3 regions of the Bacillus sp. Medicinal_06 genome follow, and region 3 is predicted to be linked to each of the others. Evidence: predicted binding sites of a transcription regulator. Region 3 holds the regulator's gene; each other region holds the start of a gene.
What was found. The regulator LexA, encoded in region 3, represses DNA repair genes until DNA is damaged. The targets are predictions, from matches to a motif close to CGAACATATGTTCG.
Positions count from the first base shown of each region.

Region 1: the regulator LexA is predicted to act here: its motif matches at 2,294-2,307, upstream of recA (recombinase RecA).
Region 2: the regulator LexA is predicted to act here: its motif matches at 1,432-1,445, upstream of uvrB (excinuclease ABC subunit B).

Region 1 covers NZ_JBWYHD010000007.1:65,058-70,240, reverse strand. The annotation lists gene AC1M36_RS17840 (helix-turn-helix domain-containing protein) at 1-332, shown strand, start outside; gene pgsA (CDP-diacylglycerol--glycerol-3-phosphate 3-phosphatidyltransferase) at 397-975, shown strand; gene AC1M36_RS17830 (competence/damage-inducible protein A) at 996-2,234, shown strand; gene recA (recombinase RecA) at 2,378-3,409, shown strand; gene rny (ribonuclease Y) at 3,842-5,183, shown strand, end outside.
Region 2 covers NZ_JBWYHD010000006.1:275,549-280,731, forward strand. The annotation lists gene uvrB (excinuclease ABC subunit B) at 1-1,361, opposite strand, end outside; gene AC1M36_RS16770 (DUF4362 domain-containing protein) at 1,522-1,950, opposite strand; gene AC1M36_RS16775 (hypothetical protein) at 2,042-2,662, opposite strand; gene AC1M36_RS16780 (MerR family transcriptional regulator) at 2,659-3,414, opposite strand; gene AC1M36_RS16785 (hypothetical protein) at 3,519-3,746, opposite strand; gene AC1M36_RS16790 (hypothetical protein) at 3,788-4,003, opposite strand; gene AC1M36_RS16795 (helix-turn-helix transcriptional regulator) at 4,025-4,222, opposite strand; gene AC1M36_RS16800 (YeiH family protein) at 4,342-5,183, opposite strand, start outside.
Region 3 covers NZ_JBWYHD010000012.1:21,623-26,805, reverse strand. The annotation lists gene AC1M36_RS22745 (bifunctional metallophosphatase/5'-nucleotidase) at 1-958, shown strand, start outside; gene AC1M36_RS22740 (DUF896 domain-containing protein) at 1,002-1,241, opposite strand; gene AC1M36_RS22735 (YneB family resolvase-like protein) at 1,287-1,943, opposite strand; gene lexA (transcriptional repressor LexA) at 2,086-2,706, shown strand; gene AC1M36_RS22725 (DUF4097 family beta strand repeat-containing protein) at 2,736-3,536, opposite strand; gene AC1M36_RS22720 (DUF1700 domain-containing protein) at 3,542-4,084, opposite strand; gene AC1M36_RS22715 (PadR family transcriptional regulator) at 4,089-4,400, opposite strand; gene AC1M36_RS22710 (YfmQ family protein) at 4,726-5,148, opposite strand.

The DNA of each region.
Region 1 (5,183 bases), on a different contig from region 3:
AAGTGAAGGTTGTTGGAACAAGTGGAAAGGTATCTACTTTGGAAGTTCATAATAATAAAGCACTTGAGTTAGAGATTACAGCGAAGGGTGCAAGTTATGTAGATATTAAAAATGAGGATGGAAATGCCATTTTTAATGGTACACTTCAAGAGGGACAAACAGAAAAACATGATTTAACAACAGCGAAAGAAGTACATCTTAACATTGGAAGTGCACCAAATGTTGATGTTAAACTGAATGGCCAAGTTGTTGCTTTCCCATTAGATCCAGAAAAGGAATATCACCAAAGATTAGTGTTTAAAAATCTAGGGGTAGGGCAACCTGCACAATAACAGTCATCGCCTCGATGACTTTTTTTCAATGAACAAATGTTTTTGACATGATGGAGGAATAGCTGTGAATTTACCAAATAAAATTACAATATCTCGAATCTGCCTAATTCCAATTTTTTTAGTAATTATGTTAGCTCCTTTTAACTGGGGAACATATACAGTTGGAAATGTAGATTTACCAATTCAACATTTAGTAGGGGCAATCATTTTTATTGTTGCTTCAGCTACAGACTGGATTGATGGACATTATGCAAGAAAGTATGATCTCGTAACAAATCTAGGGAAGTTTCTTGATCCGTTAGCTGATAAGTTACTTGTTTCAGCTGCGCTTATTGCATTAGTAGAAATGCAATATGTACCAGCTTGGATTGTTATTGTAATCATTAGTCGTGAGTTTGCTATAACGGGATTACGTCTTGTTCTGGCTGGAACTGGTGAGGTTGTTGCGGCAAATATGTTAGGGAAAATTAAAACATGGACGCAAATTATTGCGATTTCAGCGTATTTATTGCATGATGTACCGTTAAATTTAATCCATATTCCGGTTGCGGATATTTTCATATGGATCGCACTTTTCTTTACAGTTATTTCTGGCTGGGACTATTTCTGGAAAAATAGAGCTGCTTTTGTAAATTCAAAATAACAGCTTATGGGGGAATCGGAATGAATGCCGAAATTATTGCGGTTGGAACAGAATTGTTGCTCGGACAAATTACAAATACAAATGCGAAGTTTTTATCTGAAAAGTTAGCTTCCATCGGAATTAATGTGTATTATCATACTGTTGTGGGTGATAATAATCATCGTTTACAAGAGGCGATTCAAATTGCTGAAAAGCGTGCAGATATCCTCATTTTTACTGGTGGATTAGGACCGACAAAAGATGATTTAACGAAAGAAACCATTGCTTCAACCTTACAAGAAGAACTTGTTTATGATGAAGTGGCATTAACGTCAATTGGCGAGTATTTTAAACGCACAGGACGTGAATTCACAGAAAATAATAAGAAACAAGCACTTGTTTTAAAAGGCTCGACTGTATTTGCAAATGATCATGGTATGGCACCAGGTATGGGCTTAGCTAAGAACGAAAAAGTGTATGTTTTGTTACCTGGTCCACCAAAAGAAATGCAACCGATGTATACAAGTTATGTAGAGCCATTTTTACGTAACTTTACAACTGAAGAGCATATATATTCCCGTGTTCTTCGTTTTTTCGGCATTGGAGAATCCCAACTGGAAGTGAAAGTTCAAGACTTAATTGACGGGCAAACAAATCCAACAATTGCTCCGCTAGCTTCAGATGGAGAAGTAACGCTTCGCTTGACCGCTAAACATCATGATGTAAAGCAAGCAGAAGTACTTATTCAACATGTAGAAGATTTGATTTTAGAACGAGTAGGGGAATTTTTCTACGGATATAACCAAGATTTTCTTCATACTAAAGCAATTGATTTATTGAAGAAAAAAGGTTTAACTTTAGCGTGTGCGGAAAGTTTAACAGGTGGTCTGTTTGGAAATCAAGTAACAGAAAATGCTGGTGTATCTTCTGTATTTAAGGGCGGCGTAATTTGTTATCATAACGATGTAAAGCAACATATATTACATGTACCTGAAGAAACATTACAAACACTTGGTGCTGTTAGTGAACAATGCGCTCATTATCTTGCTGAAAATGTAAAGGCATTGCTGAAGGCAGATGTTGGGATTAGCTTCACGGGAGTAGCAGGACCGGATTTTTCAGAAAATAAAGAACCAGGAACTGTATTTATTGGGTTAGCAATAAAGGATGAGCCGACAGTGGTATTCCCTCTTAAATTAAGTGGAAGTCGTCAGCAAGTCCGAGAACGCTCTGTAAAATATGGATTTTATCATTTGTATAAAAAGCTAGAAGAGATTTAATCTCTTCTAGCTTTTTTGTAATGAAAAATCATACATTCTTCTATAGAAAATAAAAAAATCGAATAAATGTTCGATTTTTGTTGGCAAATTAATATGAAAATAGGTATAATAAGATTAGCAATTCAGTTAAGGAGGAATTTTGAATGAGTGATCGTCAAGCGGCATTAGATATGGCGTTAAAACAAATAGAGAAGCAATTCGGTAAAGGTTCCATTATGAAGTTAGGAGAACAGGCAGAACGTAGAGTTTCTACAGTACCAAGTGGTTCGTTAGCACTTGATGTAGCTTTAGGTGTTGGTGGTTATCCGCGAGGCCGTATTATTGAAATCTACGGACCTGAAAGCTCAGGTAAAACAACGGTTTCCTTACATGCGATTGCAGAAGTGCAACGTCAAGGTGGACAAGCGGCATTTATTGATGCAGAACATGCGATGGATCCGGTATATGCACAAAAGTTAGGTGTTAATATTGATGAGTTATTATTATCACAGCCTGATACAGGAGAACAAGGTTTAGAAATCGCAGAAGCATTAGTACGAAGCGGTGCAATTGATATCATCGTAATTGACTCTGTAGCAGCTCTTGTACCAAAAGCAGAAATCGAAGGAGAAATGGGTGACTCTCACGTCGGTTTACAAGCACGTTTAATGTCACAAGCACTTCGTAAGCTTTCTGGTGCAATCAACAAGTCAAAAACAATTGCAATCTTTATTAACCAAATTCGTGAAAAAGTTGGGGTTATGTTCGGGAACCCAGAAACAACTCCAGGTGGTCGTGCGTTGAAATTCTATTCAACAGTTCGTCTAGAAGTGCGTCGCGCTGAGCAATTAAAACAAGGTAATGACATTGTTGGTAACAAAACGAAAGTAAAAGTAGTGAAAAATAAAGTAGCACCTCCTTTCCGTGTTGCTGAAGTGGATATTATGTACGGAGAAGGTATTTCACGAGAAGGTGAGATTTTAGATATGGCTTCTGAACTTGATATCGTTCAAAAAAGCGGTGCTTGGTATTCTTATAATGAAGAACGTTTAGGACAAGGACGCGAAAATGCGAAACAGTTCTTAAAAGAAAATCAAGATATAAGGGAGGAAATTGCCTTCTTTATTCGTGAACATCATGGGATTGGTGAAGATTCTGCACCTGAGAGCACAGAAGAAGGAACTCTTCTTGACTAATAAAAGACACGATTTCGTGTCTTTTATTTTTTATCCCAAAATAATATGTAATGTGGTTGTTCGTTAAGGTACTCTCGTTTGTGAAAATTGATTTGGTAGGAGCTGGTATCATTAGTGAATATAAACTTTCTTCGTTAAAAGAAGATTTTCATGACAAAGGTAAAGAAAGTAAAAGTAGACAACGCTTGACAATGAAAAATGCGATAGATACAATGAGAATGTATATTTTTTCTTATATACGATACACTCTTCTCTAGAAGAGAAGTAACATTCGGAGTAGGTCCTATACCTTTTCGAAATAATAATATGACATTTTAATTGTGAAATGAAGAAAGTCCCTTAAAAAAGCGGGGCGACGGTCTTTGCTGTACGTTGCAAATCAATGTACATGCCGACAGTCTTTTTTCATTCATAGCAAGGGGAGGTGAAATCATGAGTAGTACAGTTTGGGTACTCATCTCCATTTTGCTTGCAACAGTCGGTGCAGTTGTTGGCTTTTTTGTTCGAAAGTCTATTGCAGAAGCGAAGATTAATGGTGCAGCAAACGAAGCGAAACGCATTTTAGAAGATGCAAATCGCGAAGCAGAGGCACTTAAGAAAGAAGCGCTTTTAGAAGCAAAGGATGAAATTCATACACTTCGTACAGAAGCTGAATTAGAAATTCGTGATCGTAGAAGCGAATTACAAAAACAAGAAAATCGTTTAATGCAAAAAGAAGAGAACCTTGATCGTAAAGACGAAACGCTCGATAAGCGCGAGCAAATGTTAGAAAAGAAAGAGGAATCTCTTGTAGCGAGACAACAACAGATTGAAGAGTTGGAAAGCAAAGTGGGAGAGTTAGTTCAAAAGCAACAAACGGAATTAGAGCGCATTTCCAATCTGACACGCGAACAAGCGAAAGCAATCATTTTAGGGAAAGTGGAAAGTGAAATTTCTCATGAAATTGCCGTTATGGTAAAAGAAAGTGAAGTTCGTGCGAAAGAAGAGGCGGATAAGAAAGCAAAAGAGATTTTATCTCTTGCAATGCAAAGATGTGCAGCTGATCATGTTGCTGAAACAACCGTTTCGGTTGTAAATCTTCCAAATGACGAAATGAAGGGACGTATCATCGGACGAGAAGGGCGTAATATTCGTACGTTAGAAACGTTAACGGGTATTGACCTTATTATTGATGATACGCCAGAAGCGGTAATCCTATCAGGGTTTGATCCGATTCGTCGTGAAACAGCTCGTATCGCTCTTGATAAGCTCGTTCAGGATGGACGTATTCACCCAGCGCGTATTGAGGAAATGGTTGAGAAATCAAGACGTGAAGTGGATGAGTATATTCGTGAAGTGGGAGAACAAACGACATTTGAAGTGGGTGTACACGGATTACATCCGGATTTAATCAAGATTTTAGGTCGTTTGAAATTCCGTACAAGTTATGGTCAAAACGTGTTAAAACACTCTATGGAAGTAGCGTATTTAGCAGGACTTATGGCAGCGGAGCTTGGCGAGGACGAAAAGTTAGCGAGACGTGCAGGTCTATTGCATGATATCGGAAAAGCAATTGACCATGAAGTAGAAGGCAGTCACGTTGAAATTGGTGTTGAACTCGCAACGAAATATAAAGAGCATCCAGTTGTTATTAACAGTATCGCATCTCACCATGGTGATACAGAGCCAACTTCCATTATTGCAGTTTTAGTTGCAGCAGCGGATGCGCTATCAGCTGCAAGACCAGGAGCTCGTAGTGAGACATTGGAAAACTATATTCGCCGTCTTGAAAAGT
Region 2 (5,183 bases), on a different contig from region 3:
GTTAATGTTGTAATTAATACACGCTCATTTTTCGCAATTCGGTCTTGTATTTCTCCTAGTAAATCATCAATTTGTCCTTCAATTGGCCTTACATCAATTTGCGGATCTAAAAGCCCCGTCGGACGGATAATTTGCTCCACAACTTCCGGTGTATGCTCTAGTTCATATGGACCCGGTGTGGCTGATACGTACACAACTTGATTCGTTTTCTCTTCAAACTCTTCAAACATAAGCGGTCTATTATCCATAGCTGACGGCAGACGGAACCCATGGTCAACAAGCACTTGTTTACGTGCCTGATCCCCGTTATACATCGCTCTTACTTGCGGCACCGTTACATGTGACTCATCCATAACAATTAAGAAATCATCAGGGAAGTAATCTATTAATGTGTAAGGCGTTGAACCCGCTGGACGGAGCGTCAAATGACGGGAGTAGTTCTCAATCCCCGAACAAAATCCCATCTCACGCATCATTTCTAAATCGTAACGAGTTCGCTGCTCTATCCGCTGCGCTTCTAGTAATTTACCGTTATCATTTAATTCTTTTAAACGTTCTTCTAATTCTTTTTCGATATTTTCAATGGCAACTTTCATTTTTTCTTCACGTGTAACGAAGTGAGATGCCGGGAAGATTGCTACATGTTCACGTTCTGCTAATACTTCACCTGTTAAGGCATTCACTTCACGAATTCGATCAATCTCATCTCCAAAAAACTCAATTCGAATGCAATGTTCATCAAGTGATGCTGGGAAAATCTCAACTACATCCCCACGTACACGAAATGTTCCACGCTGGAAATCAATATCATTACGGCCGTACTGTACATCAACAAGTTCACGAAGCAACTGATTACGATCCTTCTCCATACCAACGCGCAAAGAAACAACAAGTTCACGATATTCTTCTGGTGAACCTAAACCATAAATACAAGAAACACTTGCCACAATAATGACATCATCACGTTCAAATAAAGCTGATGTTGCGGAGTGGCGCAATTTATCAATCTCATCATTAATTTGTGCATCTTTCTCAATAAACGTATCGGTTTGTGGTACATACGCTTCCGGTTGATAATAATCGTAGTAACTCACAAAATACTCAACCGCGTTATTCGGAAAGAAATCCTTGAGCTCACTATACAACTGTCCCGCTAACGTTTTATTATGAGCCATTACAAGTGTTGGCTTCTTCACTTCTTTAATCACATTCGAAATCGTAAATGTCTTACCCGTTCCTGTCGCTCCAAGCAACACTTGATGTTTCTTACCATTTTTAATCCCTGCTACAAGCTGCTCTATCGCTCTTGGCTGATCACCTTGCGGGGAGTATTCAGAGACAATTTCAAATTGATGTTCCAAAAAACCGACCTCCTCGTAAAAAATCTGTATTCCCATTTTACCACGAATGCCCATAAAAAAACCAAGAAAACGAACAGATATTCGGTAAAGTTTTCGACAATATATACATAGAAAAAGGAAGGAGCCCTCTTCATATAAGTTCCTTCCTTTTTAATTTCATTTATTTTATTGGCAAACTGAACAAGTGATACCCATTATGATCAATCTCTTTCTTACAATCATGTAGCGTATACCTTATATCTTCACGAATATCTTTTATTACCTTTTTACAAGTATCAGAGTAAATTCTCTCATCTTTACCTGCAAATTTATCATAGGAACTATCTAAAGAATAGCTAATTGCTTTTCCATCGTATTCTAACGTTTGGAAGATTGGGTCTCCTTCATCTGTATAATTCACAATCCTTATTTTATCTCTGTCCCCTTTTTCAACATTTGTAACGAACTTCTCGAACTTATGTAAATTAGAAATTTCATGCCCTTTTGCAATCACATCATTTTTCTCATCGATCTTACTGTTAGACTGTGAACATGCTACTAAACTTACTATAAAAAGATATATCAAACTCGTTCTTTTCCTGATCGTCACCCTCCCCTATTCAAGTTATTTATATACACTGTAAAAGATTCTTTATAACTACTAGCACAACCTTTTATCAAATAAAAAAGTCACTCTTATTTTATAAAAGTGACTTCTCTTTCCCTTTCTCCTTCTTCGGAAAAAACACATAGGAAAATGTAATAATCGTATCAATAAGAAGGACAATGCCCCATATCTGACTTATACGACTTGCCGCCTTATTTAAAACAATACCTTTTTCAAGCCAATCGCCCCACTGTTCAACCGGAACAAGTCCATACATAAAGAAAAATACAATATGAACGGCAGTAAACAAAACAAGATGTAAAATCCACTCCCAAAGCTCCTGCTTCGTATGAGCCCGGCCCGTAACTTCTAATGGCTCCTCAATAATAGGCATCGGTTCATTTCGCCATTTAGCAACAAGCTTCTGCACGCGTATATCTAATTTTTTCAAATCTTTTTTTCCATAAAAGAGTGCGTAAAGTAATATCACTAAGGTTATAATTTGAAAATTAGAAAACTTCCCTGTGTGATAATAGTCAATAACTCCTAAAGTCAAAATAAATACTTCATTAATCAGCAATACAATTCCCATGATAAAACTTGCTTTCCGTAATCGAAACCCATAACGTAGTAAAAAAAATCCAATAGCTGATACCCAAAATACAACTTCCGCTCCAATTAAGAAATACCAACGATATTCTGCAAGTAAACTCATTTCGCCCGCTCCCTCTCATCATATATACGAAAAGCCTCATCCATATACGTTAGAAGCTCTTCTTCAATTGGATACATATTCATCTTCTGTGAATCTTCTTTTGACTTTCTTACTTCCCACAATTTATCTAGAAATGCTTCATCGCCATTTGCCATCTCCATACACTTCTCCATTAACCTTTTTGTAGCCTCTTGTACTTCATCATGAGATGCAGCTTTTCCTTCTTTCATAAAGATGCGTAATTCCTTGAATACATCCACCCATTCTCGAACATTTTCATCTTCCTCACTCATATTTGGCAAATTGCCCAGCAATTTTTGTTCTTCCTCTGAAAATATCTTTTTTTGAAACATTTCGCGTATACGAGGAGACTGTTTTGAAAGTTGAATCAGTTCAAACATGATTTTCCAATCCAGCTCTCCTTCAAGTTCTGCTGAATACACGACAGCCTGCAAAATCTTTTCCATCCGATTAAATTTTTTCTGCTCTTCTTGTACAAATTTAAGCTGTTTTGCCAACGATTCTTTCAAACTTAATTCATCTGTCATTAGCATATTCATAATCTCTTTTAGCGAGAAGCCCATTTCTTTTAAAAACAAAATTTGTTGCAACCGAATGACATCAGTTTCACTATATAGACGGTGTCCACCTTCTGTTTTCCCACTCGGTTTCAGCAAATCAATTTGATCATAATAACGGAGCGTTCTTACTGTAACTCCTGTTTCCTTTGTAAGTTCTTGAATCGAAATCATTCCCATCACCCTTTCCTCTTTCATTGTAAAAGATGACGTAACGTAACTTTCAAGTGTTTTTGTAAAAAAATGCAAAAAAGCTGATTACATGAATGAACCAGCTTTTACGGGAATAATATTTTTTGAATTGTACGTCCACATGTCAAAACAATCACACCAACTAAAACGCTTGTTGCTGTTTTATGATAGTGCGCTGATACTAGTAAATAATACGATAATCCAACAACTCCAATCACAACAAGCATACTCGGCACTGGATTGTGAACAAAATTTTGCATACCCCATATAAATGCAAATAACGCCGCTACCACACATAAAACCGCTAATCCCATTCTTTTTCCCCTTTATTTATCTATTTGTAAAACTTACCTCGCTACTCACTCTCTTCTACTTTTCTAAACTGCCACTTCGGCCAATAGTTCACAAAAAAGTATATAAACTGTCCAATCACAAAAAGAATAAATGGCGTCCCCGCACTCCCGTAAACAATCAAATTATACATACCCCATACCGCTAAACTGATTGCATAAAACAATCCTAAATATTTAAAAGCTTTATTCGATTGATGTCTTTCATACTCATCTTGCATTCTCATTCTCTTTTCACTCCTTTATTCCAATGTAAATATCTCCTCTACCCTCATCTCAAAATACTTCGCAATCTTCAGAGACAATTCCAAACTCGGGTTATAACGATGATTTTCAATTGCCACAATCGTTTGCCTCGTCACTTGCATCGCTTGCGCCATTTCAATTTGCGTTATGTAATTTTGCTTTCTTAGTTCTTTAATTCTATTTTTTACACCCATAGGCTCCACCTTTAAAAGTAAAGATATCTTTACTTTAATTATAAATATTTTCCAGAAATAAGTAAAGATATCTTTACAAAATAAAAAGAGACATATCAACTATGTCTCCTTCTTCTCCCTTACATAAACCCTAACGCATATACAAGAATATACCCAAGAATAGAAAGGCAAACAGACCCTACTAATCCTGCTACAAACGCTCTACTTCCCAATTTACGGAACGTCGTAAACTCTACATTTAAACCAAGACCAGCCATTGCCATCGCAATGAGCATATAAGCAATACTTACAATATATCCTGCAATTGCCTCAGGGATAATACCTAATGAATGAAATGCACTCATTGCCAAGAATCCTAAAATAAACCATGGAATTGGAATATCACACCAAGGGCCTTTTTGCCCATTCCCTTCACTACGCTTAAACCATAAACCAATTAAAATCGCTACCGGTACAAGCATCGCAACGCGCGTTAATTTTACAATAACCGCAATATCAACAGATGCGCTCCCACCTGGTGTGGCCGCAGCGATGACGTGGGCGATCTCATGCAGCGTTGCTCCAGAAAATACACCGTAACCGTAAGGAGATAAACCGAGAATCGGATATAATAGCGTATAAATGAGAGTAAAAATCGTACCTAAAATAGCAATAATCGCTGCTCCAACTGCCGTTTCATCATCCTTTGCTTTCACCTGCGGCGCAATTGCCACGACTGCAGCCGCGCCGCAAATCGCTGTACCGCACGCCGTTAAAATCCCAAGCGTCTTATCTACTTTAAAAAAACGTGTTAGTGCGTATACAACAACAAGTGTAAATACAATAACGATCGCTGCAATAACTAACACTTTTGGCCCAGCCTTTGCAATATCAACTAGATTCAAACGCATTCCAAGTAAAATAATTCCGAAGCGAAGTAACTTCTTACTGGCGAAATTTGTTCCTAGGGTTGCTTCATAAG
Region 3 (5,183 bases):
ATCTGGAGAACCAACAGAAATTTTAACTGGTGAGAATCAAGGATATGCGATGTGTCAAGAAATAGATGGTATTGATATATTACTAACAGGTCACCAACATCGCTCTATTGCAAATACGAAAGTAAATGGTGTAACAATTGTACAACCCGGATCTAATGGGCATTCATTAGGAAAAGTTCGGGTAGAATTAGAACAAAATAAGGATCGATGGATAATTAAAAAATGTCATTCGGAACTGTTGTCTGTTAAAGGCGTTCAAGCAGACGAAAAAGTACTTTCACTTGTATCTAACTACGAAAATCAAACGCAACAATGGCTAGATCAACCAATCGGCACCATTATTGGTGACATGCAAATTCACACTGCGATGCAAACACGTTTACAAGACCATCCTTTTATCGAATTTATAAATAAAGTGCAGATGGAAGTAGCTGAAGTCAATATCTCTTGTACAAGCCTATTTCATAATGAATCTTCTGGCTTTCCAAAACATATTACAATGAGAGATATTGTTTCAAATTATATTTATCCAAATACATTAAAGGTCATAAGGATTACAGGAAAAGATATAAAAGAAGCCCTTGAGCTATCTGCTGAATATTTCACGTTACATACAGATGGGAATATTATTGTAAATCCTGCTTATACCGAACCAAAACCACAGCATTATAATTACGATATGTGGGAAGGAATTTCGTACACATTAAATATTTCAAAGCCCATTGGTGAAAGAGTCGTTTCCCTACAATATGATGGATCTCCCATTCACCTTGATCAAGAATATGACGTAGTCATGAATAATTATCGCGCAAGTGGTGGCGGAAATTATTCTATGTACCAAAATAAACCCATCATAAAAGACATACCAATTGATATGTCTGAACTTATTGCGAATTACATATTAGAACGGGGAACAATTGAAGCGACAATCAACCGTAATTGGAAAGTTATCAAATAAACAATTCTACTAAAATCAAAAAAAGATGGGCTTCGCCCATCTTTTAATTTAACTTTGCATTATCTTGTTTTTTTAATGCTTTTAATTTCGCTGGTGTAATATCTTTACCTTCTTCGTTAACGACTTTAATGCCTTTTAATTCGTTTAACATATTTTGACGAAATCCTTTTAAATATTGTTCACGGAGCGATTGGCGCTCACGTTGTTCTTCTTCAGTTAATCCTTCAGCTTTTGCTTTTTTCGCTAAGAAATTGATGCGTTCAATGAGTTCGTGACTTAGCATCTCGAATCCCCTTTCTACTTAAAACTGATTATTATCATACAATAGTTAGTCTTGTTTATCAAGCAATTGCTTCGTATATTCCACGTATCTGCGATGTACTGTTGCTTTTGATACATCATGTCCAAAACCACGAAGCGTCGCAGCAATTTCCTCAAATGTTAATTCATTACGACGAAGACGTACAATTTCTTCAATCGGCACTTCTTTCTTTTCACGTCCTGTACTCAAATGACGATTTTTTAAATTTTTTTCTGGACGAAACCCTCTTTCTACCGCTCTCTGCATTCCACGTTTAATCTTCAAATTATGAATCTTCCTCTGATACTCTTCAACTATACCAATAATATCTAATACCATAGAATCTGAATCAGAAAGCTGTAATTCCCCATTATGCGTATGTGTATATACTTTGATCCCTTCTTTATGTAAACAGTGCATTAACGCAATCTTTGCATTCCCTCTTCCAAGCCGCGTTTCATCTTGAATGAGAAGCACATCAATCTCTTCATCTCGAATCATGTCCAGCACTTCTAATATACCGTCTCTTTCAATCGTATAACCGCTTGCCTTCTCCTCAATCACCTTTATAACATTCATTTGATACCGCTCAGCTAAATGCAATAATTCATCTTTTTGGCGTGATAATGATGTTTCCTGCGCTTCTTTCGTTGTGCTTACACGGGCATAAATGATTGCATTCATTTTAAAACCCTCTTTCTCATTTCGATTTTTCCTTTAGTGTATCACAAATCGTCTTTTTGTTCGAACTTATGTTTGTAGAATGTTTTTTCGCATGTTATACTTATAAGTAAGAAAATTGAAAGAAAACGAGGTGTTAAAAAACATGGAAAAGTTAACAAAACGCCAGCAAGACATTCTCGACTTCATCAAACTAAAAGTACAAGAAAAAGGTTATCCACCTTCCGTACGCGAAATTGGTCAAGCGGTTGGCCTTGCTTCTAGTTCTACTGTGCACGGACATTTATCACGTCTAGAAGAAAAAGGTTATATTCGACGTGATCCAACAAAACCGAGAGCCATTGAAATTTTAGGAGAAGTGAAAATCGAAACAGAAACACAATCAGTTGTTCAAGTTCCTATCGTCGGGAAAGTTACAGCAGGCTTACCGATTACAGCAGTTGAAAGTGTAGAGGAACACTTCCCACTTCCTGCAAGTGTTGTTGCTGGAGCAGACCAAGTATTTATGTTACGAATCTCTGGAGATAGTATGATTGAAGCGGGTATTCTGGACGGAGATTTAGTTGTTGTTCGCCAACAACATTCTGCATACAACGGGGAAATCGTTGTTGCTTTAACAGAAGATAACGAAGCAACTGTAAAGCGTTTTTACAAAGAAAAAGATCATTTCCGCTTACAACCAGAAAACTCTTCTTTAGAACCGATCCTTTTAGATAAAGTTTCTGTTATTGGAAAAGTAATCGGTGTATACCGCGATTTACATTAAAAAATAGACCAGTTAAACTGGTCTATTTTTTAATTCGCTTCAATTGTAACGTCTCCTGCAGATGTTTGTCCGCTAATTTTTACACTACCATTTCCTAATGTTACATTTTTCGTTTCTTCTTTGAAAATCTCCACTTCTCCTGCAAATGTTTTCCCACTTATAGTCGCATCTTGAGGCTTCTGAAGTAATCGAATATCAACTTCTCCTGCAGTTGAACTTGCCTCTAAATCATATTTAGGATCATGATCTACAATATCTACATCTCCACTTGTTGTTTTCGCTACAACTTTTCCACTTACTTTTTTCATTTTAACTTCTCCTGCTTTTGAAGACCCTTCTACTTTCTTCGCTATCACCCGCTCCATTTCTACATCTCCACCAAACGTCGTTGCTTCTACACGTTCACTTTTTATATCATTTACTGTTATCTCACCCGCAGAAGAACTTACTTTTATATCTTGGTAAGAACGTTCCGGAACAACGATTATTATCCCTGGCGCTTTAAACCCGAAAGATAAAAATGAAAAATCGAATGAAACCCCTTTTTTTATCTTACCTTGAACCTTTAGCGTATCCCCTTGTTCATCAACACTCACTTTTTGTTTTGCAATATTTCCTATTTGTTTTATATAAAAAGAAGAATCATTTCCTTTTTGAATCGTAACATCTCCAGCATCTAAATCAATTTCCAAATTTCGGATTTCTTCATTTTTAATAACCTTTTCTTTATTCCCCCTTTCTGCCGCATCTACTGCTTTTGTATATGTTTGTGATATACCAATAATTCCAATAATGATACAAGCGACAGCTACTAACAATATCTTTTTCATCTCATCTATTCCCCTTTAATCATTTTGAGATTCCAATTGACATAGCCCACACAAAAATTTTTAAACCCTTTTGTACAGTAGTAAGCAACTATACATAACAATAATCCAACTCCAACAAATGTAATAGAAACAAATATATCAAGCCATAAGAATGTACCCGTTAGTATCTTAATCACTACTAGCAATGGCGCCACAATCGAGACCGCGCCTCCAACCCAAAGGGAAAATATAAAACTTACGATTGCAATTAAAGGTCCTAATACAATAATAAAGTTTAATAAACTAAGACCAATTGCCGCCATTACAGCTCTTGTTATATTCGAAGCAGACGGATCTTTCTTCATCTCATCAAAACGATATAATGCCAACATCTCTTTCGCAATTGCTTTTGGTGAACCAAGTCCTTTTATAATTTCAGCCTCTGTCTTCCCTTCCTCTAATCCAAATTGGAAGTGCTCCTCATAATCATATAAAATATCACGTCTTTCTTCTTCTGGTACCTTTCTAAGATGTCCCGATAATTCTCGAAGAAACTGTTCTTTGTTCATCTCATTACACCTCTTCAATAATTTCTTGTACCCCTTTAGCAAAATCACGCCACTCCGTTACAAGTAAATGAAGTTGCGCTTCTCCTTGAGTCGTTAATTGATAATATTTACGTGGTGGTCCTTCTGTTGATTCTTTTAAATACGTTTGAAAATATCCCTCTTTTGTTAAACGACGTAATAATGGGTATACTGACCCTTCCGATATTAAAAATTTATTGGAGATTTGCTGAACGAGTTCATAACCGTAGCAATCTTTTCGTTTGACAAGCGCCAGTACACACAGCTCTAGCACACCTTTTTTAAACTGGACGTTCAAAGACAATCCTCCTTTCCAATCAGTACCACTCAATACAAGGTACTTGCGTTACCCATAATATACCATTTACTATTGTTTATTGCAAGGTACTGTTGTCTATTAAAAACCATTTTATACCCAACTAATTAAAAAATCACGATCCCCCCTAACTACAGGAAAAACCGTGATCAATCATATTTTTTATAGATTGTTATGTCCTAACATAACTACATCAGAGATATATCCCTAATTCTCCTCCTAAATATACCGTTTCATATGTAATATCATTTTAAAATTAACTTATCAGTATTTATAATATGTTTAAACAGTTTCTTTAATGATCTCTTTAAGCTAAATTTCCCGTTACTAAAAGAGAATAGTTTTGAAGGCTTTTGGAACGCAGACTATACGCGACTACTTTCTTCTTATACTGCTTGACTACATCAACGTGATCATCGTAACTGTACACAGAAAACCTAACATCGTTTTTTCCCCTCTTAGTATCGATGATCAATGGCGTCCCACTGCTTTGTGGAGGAAAATAATATTTTTCTAAAAATATCGCTTCGTTAAAATAATCAACAATTTGAATTTTCTCTTCACCTTCTAAGCGTTTTCCATCGACAGTTACAGTAACAGCCTCATTATTAAGTTGCGGATGCAGTTCAAATCTACTAATAATAGACTCTACAACAGAAGTTGGTATACTCGCCACTATTATTTTAAAAGCACCGAAAAGAATTAACATAACTACAAACCACGTCGTCATATTTTATCATCTCCGTTACGTTCTAAATTCATATT